4 regions of the Micromonospora sp. DH13 genome follow, and region 2 is predicted to be linked to each of the others. Evidence: riboswitches for the same ligand, from Rfam matches in the RefSeq annotation. Region 2 holds a riboswitch; each other region holds the start of a gene.
The links. A riboswitch is a leader RNA that binds a small molecule or an ion and turns the genes downstream of it on or off. The one in region 2 is predicted to bind cyclic di-AMP.
Positions count from the first base shown of each region.

Region 1: linked by a shared signal. The riboswitch ahead of LPA42_RS13255 (NlpC/P60 family protein) and the one ahead of LPA42_RS04875 (hypothetical protein) in region 2 are both predicted to bind cyclic di-AMP.
Region 3: linked by a shared signal. The riboswitch ahead of LPA42_RS23645 (hypothetical protein) and the one ahead of LPA42_RS04875 (hypothetical protein) in region 2 are both predicted to bind cyclic di-AMP.
Region 4: linked by a shared signal. The riboswitch ahead of LPA42_RS04485 (C39 family peptidase) and the one ahead of LPA42_RS04875 (hypothetical protein) in region 2 are both predicted to bind cyclic di-AMP.

Region 1 covers NZ_JAHWGR010000011.1:54,496-56,689, forward strand. Annotated here, with positions in the region: gene dcd (dCTP deaminase) at 1-260, shown strand, start outside; gene LPA42_RS13255 (NlpC/P60 family protein) at 400-1,440, opposite strand; cyclic di-AMP (ydaO/yuaA leader) riboswitch at 1,453-1,593, opposite strand; gene LPA42_RS13260 (NlpC/P60 family protein) at 1,804-2,194, opposite strand, start outside.
Region 2 covers NZ_JAHWGR010000004.1:22,302-24,495, forward strand. Annotated here, with positions in the region: gene LPA42_RS04870 (carbonic anhydrase) at 1-133, shown strand, start outside; gene LPA42_RS04875 (hypothetical protein) at 252-1,277, opposite strand; cyclic di-AMP (ydaO/yuaA leader) riboswitch at 1,282-1,412, opposite strand; gene LPA42_RS04880 (YibE/F family protein) at 1,579-2,194, opposite strand, start outside.
Region 3 covers NZ_JAHWGR010000027.1:94,226-96,419, reverse strand. Annotated here, with positions in the region: gene LPA42_RS23650 (cation diffusion facilitator family transporter) at 1-863, shown strand, start outside; cyclic di-AMP (ydaO/yuaA leader) riboswitch at 1,017-1,146, shown strand; gene LPA42_RS23645 (hypothetical protein) at 1,151-2,194, shown strand, end outside.
Region 4 covers NZ_JAHWGR010000003.1:211,006-213,199, reverse strand. Annotated here, with positions in the region: gene LPA42_RS04490 (hypothetical protein) at 1-368, shown strand, start outside; cyclic di-AMP (ydaO/yuaA leader) riboswitch at 791-933, shown strand; gene LPA42_RS04485 (C39 family peptidase) at 1,153-2,025, shown strand; gene LPA42_RS04480 (CDP-glycerol glycerophosphotransferase family protein) at 2,171-2,194, opposite strand, start outside.

The DNA of each region.
Region 1 (2,194 bases), on a different contig from region 2:
TCGGGTTGCTCACCCACTCCACGGCCGGCTTCATCGACCCGGGCTTCACCGGCCACGTCACGCTGGAGCTGTCCAACGTGGCGAACCTGCCGATCACGCTGTGGCCGGGCATGAAGATCGGCCAGCTGTGCATCTTCCGGCTGTCGTCGCCGGCCGAGCACCCGTACGGCTCGGCGGTCTACGGCTCGCGCTACCAGGGTCAGCGCGGCCCGACCCCGAGCCGCTCGTGGCAGAACTGGCGCACCTGGCCGCCCCGCTGACCCCTGCCCCCTGACGTACCGCTCCTCCTGCGGCACGCTGCGGCGCGCTGCGCCACCCTCCGCGGTCCTCCCGCCCGAGGGGTGTGAGAAGGGGCCCCTTCTCGACCGTACGCGTTAAGAAGGGGCCCCTCCTTGCACCTCAGGCGGGGCGGCCGAAGCTGTGGATCGGGCCGTCGTCGACGCGCTTCATCTTCACCGGGACGCCGGCCCGGGAGGCGTGCACCACCCAGCCCCCGCCCACGTACATGCCGACGTGGTGCAGGTCGGAGTAGTAGAAGACCAGGTCGCCGGGGCGCAGGTCGGCGCGGCTGACCTTGGCGGTCACCGACCGCTGCTGGGCCGCGTTGTGCGGCAGCGAGACGCCGGCCTTCGCCCAGGCGGCCAGCATCAGCCCTGAGCAGTCGTACGAGTTCGGGCCCTCGGCGCCCCAGACGTAGGGCTTGCCGATCTGGGCGCAGGCGAACTTCACCGCCGTCCCCGCGCCGCCACCCGGATAGCTCGCCGGGCAGGGGGCGGGCTTCAACGGGCCGCCGCCTCCGTTGCCGTACACCTTCAGCCGCAGCTTCTGCAGGCGGTCGATCTCGGCGTTGATCTGCTTCTTCTTCGCGGCGAGCTGGGCCTCGGTGCGGGTGAGCTGGGCGACCATCTCGTCGAGAGGCTGCTTCTTCGCGGCCAGCTCGTCGCGGAGGTCGACGACCGCCTGGACGTCGTGCTGCTGGCGCTGGGCGAACCGGTCGAGCAGCTCCAGCTGCCCCATCATCTGGCTCGGCGTGCGGCTGCCCAGCAGGGCGTTGACCACCGAGATGTTGTCGCCCTTGTACGCCTCGGCGGCGAGGCCGCCGACCTTCTTCAACGCCTCGTCCACCTGGCGCTGGAGCGGCCCGATCCGCGCGGCGAGCGCGTCGGCCTTCTTGCGCTTGGCGGCCAGGTCCTGGCGGGTGGCGTTGTGCCGCTCGATGATCGGTTCGAGCTTGTTCCAGTCCTCGTCGATCTGCCGCTCGATCTCGGCGACCGAAGGGTCGGCGTGGGCCACGGTCGGTGCGCCGGTCAGGACGACGGCGACGCCGACGAGGGCGGCGAGGACGGTGGTGCAGCGTGACCAGCGGGTACGCGGCGCAGCCGGCATCCGGTCGGCGTCGGCCGACCGGCGTGACGGGCGCCGCGGGGCATGGAGTGCCACCGGGCTCCGTTCTCCTTCTTCCTCTACCGCCTACCGGGTTAGCTGACGGGTTCGGGCGGGAAGGGAGAGCGCCCTACCGCAGCGCTGCTGCGGATTCACCCCGGCGTACCTGGGTCCCCGGCTCGCCCGGAGGCGACTCGGCGGTGTCGCACCGTCACCGCCCGGCTGGGCGGTGCAGCTACCGGCCGACAATTGGCCAGAGTAGAGACGATCGCCATCGATCCGCAACCCGACCGGCCGTGACACACCGTACAGGCCCGTGGCCGGCGTCGATGTCCGCCGCACGGCGAAGGCCCCCGGTCTGGTGACCGGGGGCCTGCGGGTGGTGCTGCGCGGCGCGGCCTTCGCGGGGGCCGGGCCGGGTCAGCCGGGTCGGCGGAAGCCGGCCACCGGCATGGTGTTGATGCTGCTCACGTTGACCGGCTTGCCGGCGCGGGGCGCGTGCACCATCTTGTCGTTGCCGATGTAGAGGCCGACGTGGTGCAGGTCGCTGAAGAAGAACACCAGGTCACCGGGGCGGGCCTCGGAACGCGGGATGGCGCGGCCCTCGTTCCACTGGGCGCCGGTGAAGTGGGTCAGGTGGATCCCGGCCGCCTTGTAGGCGAACTGGGTCAGGCCGGAGCAGTCGAACGAGTTCGGGCCGGTGGCACCCCAGACGTACGGGTCGCCGACCTGGGCGCAGGCGGTCTTGATGGCGGTGCGGGCAGCGGCGCTGACCACGCCGGTGACCGTCGGGCAGCCCTCGGTGGACACC
Region 2 (2,194 bases):
CGCCGAGGTCGACGCGGGCCGCTGCGCGGTCGTCGGGATGTCGTACCGGCTCAGTGCCGGCGGGGTGCGGACGGTGGCCGCCGTGCCGGCCGCCATGGCCGCGGACGCCACCCCGGCCCGCGCCGCCGCCTGACGCACCCCCGCCGCCCGGCGCTCACCCCCGGCCCTGACGCGCACCGCCGCCCGAGACACGACGAGAGGGGCCGCCCCCACAGCGGGACGGCCCCTCTCGTCGTGCGCGGCGCGCCGCGTCAGAGCAGCGACATGTGCACGTGGTCCGTGTGGTTGGACGGCCCGCTGTAGGACTTCCAGCCGGTCGCCGGGAACCAGATCTGCCGGTTCCAGATGACGTAGTAGATGCCGAGCCGGTCGGCGTTGCGGATCAGGAACGCGGCGAGGTTGTTGCCGTACATCCGGGTGTCGTTGTTGTGCCAGGGGGAGAACCCGCTGTTCTGGAGCGACCAGTCGCAGGCCCGGCCCTTGGGGTGTTCCCACGGCCCGCCCGGCCGGTAGCAGCCCACGAACCGGTTGAAGCCGGCCCGCTTGGTCTCCTTGTAGGCGTGCAGGGTGCGGGGCGTGATGCAGCCGGAGGTGGTGGGGTCGTTCTCGCTGCACGACTCGGGCCGCCAGTCGCCGTCCGACGTCCGGCCCGGCCCGATCCTCGCGACCGGGGAGGTGGCGTTGACCAGGCCGCCGGTGAAGCCCTTGCCGCCGACCAGGGCGAGTGCCTTCTCGGCGTCGAACTTCTTCTTCGCCATGACCGACGCCTGCTTCTGCTGCTCGCGCACCTCGGCGTCGAGCGCGAGCTTGGCCTGCTCGGCGCGGTTCTTCGCCGCGCTGACCTCGGCCAGCTTGTTGGCGTTGACCATGTTCAGCTCGTCGAGGGCCGAGGCGCGCTTGACGAACGAGTCCGGTGTGTTGCTCTCCAGCAACATCGCCATCGCGCCGACCCGGCCGGTCCGGTACGACTGCGCGGCCATCTCGCCGACCTGCGGCGCGAGCGCGTCCAGCTCCTCCTGGGCCTTGCGCACCTCGTCGGCGAGCTGGGCCTGGCGCTTCTTGGACTTCTCGAGCTTCGACTTCGCCTGGGCGTAGTCCCGGTTCGTCGCCTCGATGACGTCGGTGATGAGCTGGGGCTCGTCGTCCTCCTCGTGCCCCGAGGGTTGGGGGGCGGCGGCGGGCAGGGCGAGCGCCGGGGCGGCCGGCCCGGCGACGACCGCCAGGGCAGCGAGCACGGCCACCACGGGTGTCAACCAGCGGTGCAGGGGTGCCGTCACAATGTTCCCTTCCATCGACCGCCGACCGGGTTAGCTGACGGGTTCGGGGCGGAAGCGGCCCCTACCGCTCGCGCGGATTCACCCCGGGCACCTGGTTCCCCGGCTCGCCTCGCGGCGATTGGGCGGCGGCACCGCAGGCGCCGCTTCGCGCCTTCGGCGGTGACCGGCAGCGAGGTTACCCGAGAGCCCATGCGGGGAGCTACGTCCGGATGCCGACTAAAAGCGTCATTTCGTAATCGCCATCGGTAATCAGTGATGCGCTTCTCAGGGCGGATGCCGCCACCGGTCACGCTGTGAAGTGTCACCATGCGGTGTCCGTGCCTCCTTCTCGGTGCGGCCGTCCGGCCGGGGGGTGGGTGGGGGCGTGGTCGTCGGGGAACCCCTCGACCGCCCGGCCGCCGCCGAGCGCCTCCAGCGCGAGATTGCGGTCCGCGGTCCGCCGCCCGCCCCCGGGGGTACGCGCCGCCGGCACGTCCCCGCCGTCCGCCGGGCCGGGCCGGGACGCGGCGGTGTGCCCCTCAGCGGTGTGCCCCGTGGCGGTGTGTCCCGCCGCCGTGCGCCCCGCTGCGGTGACCACGGCGGCCAGCCCGGTGGTGAGCGGCACGGCGGCGATCAGGCCCAGCGTGGCGACCGCGCTGCGGACGATCTCCTGGGCGAGGAACTCGCTGGTCAGGATCTCGGTCACGGGGCGGGAGTCGGCGGTGAGCAGGAGCAGCAGCGGCAGCGACGCGCCCGCGTACGCCAGCACGATCGTGTTGACCGTGGAGGCGATGTGCGCCCGGCCGACGCGGGTGGCCGCCCGGTAGAGCTGCAACCGGGACAACCCCGGGTTGGCGTGCGCCAGCTCGGTGACCGTGGCCGCCTGGGTCACGGTGACGTCGTCGAGCACCCCGAGCGAACCGATGATGATGCCGGCC
Region 3 (2,194 bases), on a different contig from region 2:
ACTCGGGTCGACTCTGGGCGGCGTTCGCGCTGCTCGCCGCGCTGATGATCGTCGAGGCGGTGACCGCGCTCGGCACCGGCTCGCTGGCGCTGCTCTCCGACGCCGGGCACATGTTCACCGACGTGCTCGGCATCGGCATGGCGCTCGCCGCGATCACCGCCACCCGGCGGGCCACCGCCGACCCGCAGCGCACGTTCGGGCTCTACCGGCTGGAGGTGCTCGCCGCGCTCGGCAACGCCCTGCTGCTCAGCGGCGTCGCCGTCTACGTCCTCGTCGAGGCCGTCCGCCGCTTCGGCGACCCGCCCGAGGTCACCACCGGCCCGATGCTCGTGGTGGCGGTGCTGGGCCTGCTCGCCAACGTCGCCGCGTTCGCCCTGCTGCGCAGCGGGGCGAAGGAGAGCATCAACCTGCGCGGGGCGTACCTGGAGGTGCTGGGCGACCTGCTCGGGTCGGTCGGCGTGATCGGCGCGGCGGCGCTGATCATGGCCACCGGCTGGTGGTGGGCGGACCCGGCGGTGGCCGTCGCGATCGGCGTGTTCATCCTGCCCCGCACCTGGCGGCTCGGGCGGGCCGCGGTGCGCATCCTGGTGCAGGCCGCGCCGGAGCACCTCCAGGTGACCGCCGTGCACGACCGGCTGGCCGCCGTGCCCGGCGTGGTCGAGGTGCACGACCTGCACGTCTGGACGCTGACCTCCGGCATGGAGGTCGCCTCGGCCCACCTGACCATGGCGCCCGGCGCGGAGGTCGGCGCGGTGCTGACCGCCGCCCGCACCGCCCTGCACGAGGACTTCCACATCGAGCACGCCACCTTGCAGGTCGAGCCGGGAGCCGCCCGCGACGGCTGCGGGCCGGCCGGCTGGTGAGACCGAGGCTCATCAATTTTCGCGACATTCGTGGCCGAATGACTGACTTGACAGGCTTCATCCGCGTACCCTCCGTCACGGAAGCAGCGCTGGTCCCACGCGCACCGGTAGGCTCGGCCCCGGCCATCGCCGGGCGGCGCCCTCCGGCGCCTGTGGTGGCCGCCGCCTAATCGCCTGCGGGCGAGCCGGGGAACCATGTTTGTGGGGTGCATCCGCTCCAGCGGTAGGGATCTTCCGTCCCGAACCCGTCAGCTAACCCGGTCGGCGGCTGACGGAAGGACATGCATATGCCAGTAGTGGCACCTGTAGGAAGGATCGCCGCCCGGGTGGCGGCGGCGCTGGTGCTGACGCTCGCCGTCGGCCTCGGGGTCGCGCCGGTGACGCCGGCCGGGGCCGCGCCGCCCGTCGGCCTGCTCGCCGCCGCACCCGGCGACGACGAGGAGGGCGGCACTCCCGCCCTGCGCGCCCAGCTCGAGGCGGCGAGCAAGGGCTACCTGGAGGCCAAGACCGCCCTCGACCGGTCGGTGAAGCGGCAGCAGCAGCTCGGCGGCCAGCTCAAGACGGTCGAGGCCGAGCTGGTCACCCGCGGCACCAAGGTCGGCGAGATCGCCGGGGTGGCGTACAAGAAGGGCCGGCTCACCGCCGCCTCGGTGCTGCTCGACAGCAGCTCCCCCGAGGGGTTCCTGGACCGGGCCGCCGCGCTCGACACGATCGCCGCGAACGAGGACCGGGCGCTGCGCGAGCTGCTGACCACCCGGGACGAGGCGACGAAGACCCGGCAGGCGCTCGACGGCGAGATCCGCGAGCAGCGCAAGCAGGTCGCGCTGATGGGCAAGCGCAAGGAGCAGGCCGAGCGGGCGCTGACCGTGGCCAACAACAAGGCCAGCAGCAGCGGCGGCGGGTCCAGCCCGGGCGGCACCTCCAGCGCGAACGCCACCCCCGCGAAGCGCAACTCCGACGGCTCCTGGCCGGCGGAGTCGTGCAGCGTCAACGACCCCACCCCCGCCAACGGCTGCATCACCCCGCGCACCCTGCACGCGCTCAACCAGGCCAAGGCCGCCGGCTTCACCCGGTACGTCTCCTGCTACCGGCCCGGCGGCTCCGGCGAGCACCCGAAGGGGCGGGCCTGCGACTTCGCCGCGCAGAAGGGCGGCTTCGGCGGCGTGGCCAGCGGCGGGGACCGCACCTACGGCAACAACCTGGCGGCGTACTTCGTGCGCAACGCCGACCGGCTCGCCGTGCTGTACGTGATCTGGTTCAAGCAGATCTGGCTGCCCAGCAGCGGCTGGAAGGCGTACAGCGGCGGAAACGGGGACCCGTCCAGCGACCAC
Region 4 (2,194 bases), on a different contig from region 2:
GCTGGCTGCACCACGCCGCCACGGCGGCCCACCTGCGGGGCGAGTTGTCCATCGGGCAGCTCTGCGACGTCTTCGCCCGCCGGGGCGGCTGGGACCCCCGGCTGCACCCGGTGGAGCAGGAGGTCGTCCTGGCCCGGGCCGTCCGGGACGGCAGGCTGGCCCGCTACCGTGCCGCCGCCGCGCGCGAGCGGGCCGCGTGGGGCGATGCCGAACTGGCGGCCGAGGCCGCCCGGGCGCTGGCCGCCGAGGCGTACGCCGCCGCCGAGCGCGCCCGGCCCGCCCACGCGCCGACGACCAGCGCAACGGCCTCCGGCAGGGTCCTCGGGATCACCGGCTGGCGCCCACCCCGCCCCGCCCCGGCCCGGTAACCGCGGACACCGCGGTGGTGGTGATCGCGGCGACCACGGTGATCGCGGTGATCGCGGTGATCAAGAGGTTTGAGTCATCGCGGAGATCAACCCTGACGCTTTTTCTCTTGATCACCGAGGCGGGACGCGGCGGGGGCGGGTTGGGTGGGTGTGAGGCGGGTCATGGTGGGGTGGGATCGGGCAGGCGGGGCTATTCGGTTTGATCCGGGGCGGTATTCGCCGAGATTCGGGCCGCGTCGTCCCGTTGCGGGTTCGTTGGCGTCGGATGGGTCGGCAGTACCATTGAGTCACGTCAGTCTCCGAATGCCCCGTAAATAGGTCGGCCAGGGGACGTTTAAGCAGGTAGCGTGGGGTTGGCAGGGCTTTCGTCGGCCAGTAGTGTCGGCCCGTCCGGTGCGGTACCCGATCGCAAGAGGCGACGCCGCGCCGACCCGCTCAATCGTGACGATCACGAACCGGGGACCCATTGCACGTCCGGGGTGAATCCGCGGGCCACGGCCTGCGGTAGGGCGATCTTCCCGCCCGAATCCGTCAGCTAACCCGGTAGGCGGTGTCGGAAGGAGTTCCATCCTCGTGCAGTTTGACCCCACCCCCCGGGTTGTTCCTCCACCACGGAGCCCGGTGCCCGTGTCCGCCGCCGCCGAGCCGGCGCACTGACCGTCGCACCCCTGCGTACGCCCGCCTGAGCGGGCGCCCCAGAAAGCGGACCCCACCCGGCCGCGGACACGTCCGCGCTGCCGTGCGCCGACGCGCGCCCGGGTGCCTCCGCTTCCGCCCCCGTCCCGTGGAGGAACACGTGAACGATCAGCTCAAGCGGCACCTGCGGCGACTCGCCACAGAACGCCCGTACCAGGTCGTCGCCGGCTCCGCCGCGGCGCTGCTGCTGGCCTCCGGCACCGGCGCGCTGCTCGCCGCCGTCGACGACGACGCCCCCGCCCCGCAGCGGACCACCAACGCCGCCGTGGCCGAGGTGGCACCCCGCCTCGACGGCGCGGCCAGCCGCGCCCAGGCCCGGATCGCCGCGCCGCTCGCCTCCCCGAGCAGCGCCGCGCCGTCGCCGAGCGCCACCTCGGCCGCCCCGAACCCCGACCTGACGGCCTCGGCGACGCCGAAGAAGACCACGGCGAAGCCCGCGGCGCCGAAGCCGCCGTCGTCGAAGGTCCTCGACTACGACTACGAGGCCCAGACCACCTACTACTACTGCGGCCCGGCTGCGGTGCGCAACGCGCTCTCCGCCACCGGCGTCGACGGCACCCAGGACGACCTGGCCGCCCGCCTCGGCACCACCGAGATGGGCACCAACTCGGCCTACGACACCACCCGCGTGCTCAACGAGATGGTCAAGGGCGAGCCGTACCGGACCCGGCTGATCCCCGGCGGTGCCGCCACCTCGGCGGAGACGGAGCGGCTCCGGGCCGACGTGGTGAAGGCGGTCAGCGCCGGTCGCGGCGTCGTGGTCAACATCGCCGGCGACGCCACCGACGTCGACGGCGGCTGGCACTCGTTCCCCGGCGGCCACTACATCGCCGTCGTCGGCTACCGCGACTCCGGGCGGACCGTGCGCATCGCCGACTCGGCGGACCCGGCCGTCCCGGCGTACTGGATCAGCACCGCCGCGCTGGCCCACTGGGCGGCGACGCGGGGCTACTCGGCCTGACATCACCCTCCCCCCACCGGCCCCGGCTCTCCTGCGCAGAGAGCCGGGGCTGGTGCCGTCTCCGGGCAGGCGGGGGCGGCCTCGATTCTTGGACAGTTGCGGTTCAGGGCGAACAGCACCTGTCCAAGAATCGGAGGCGGGACGATCAGGCGGTGGGGGAGTGGCTCAT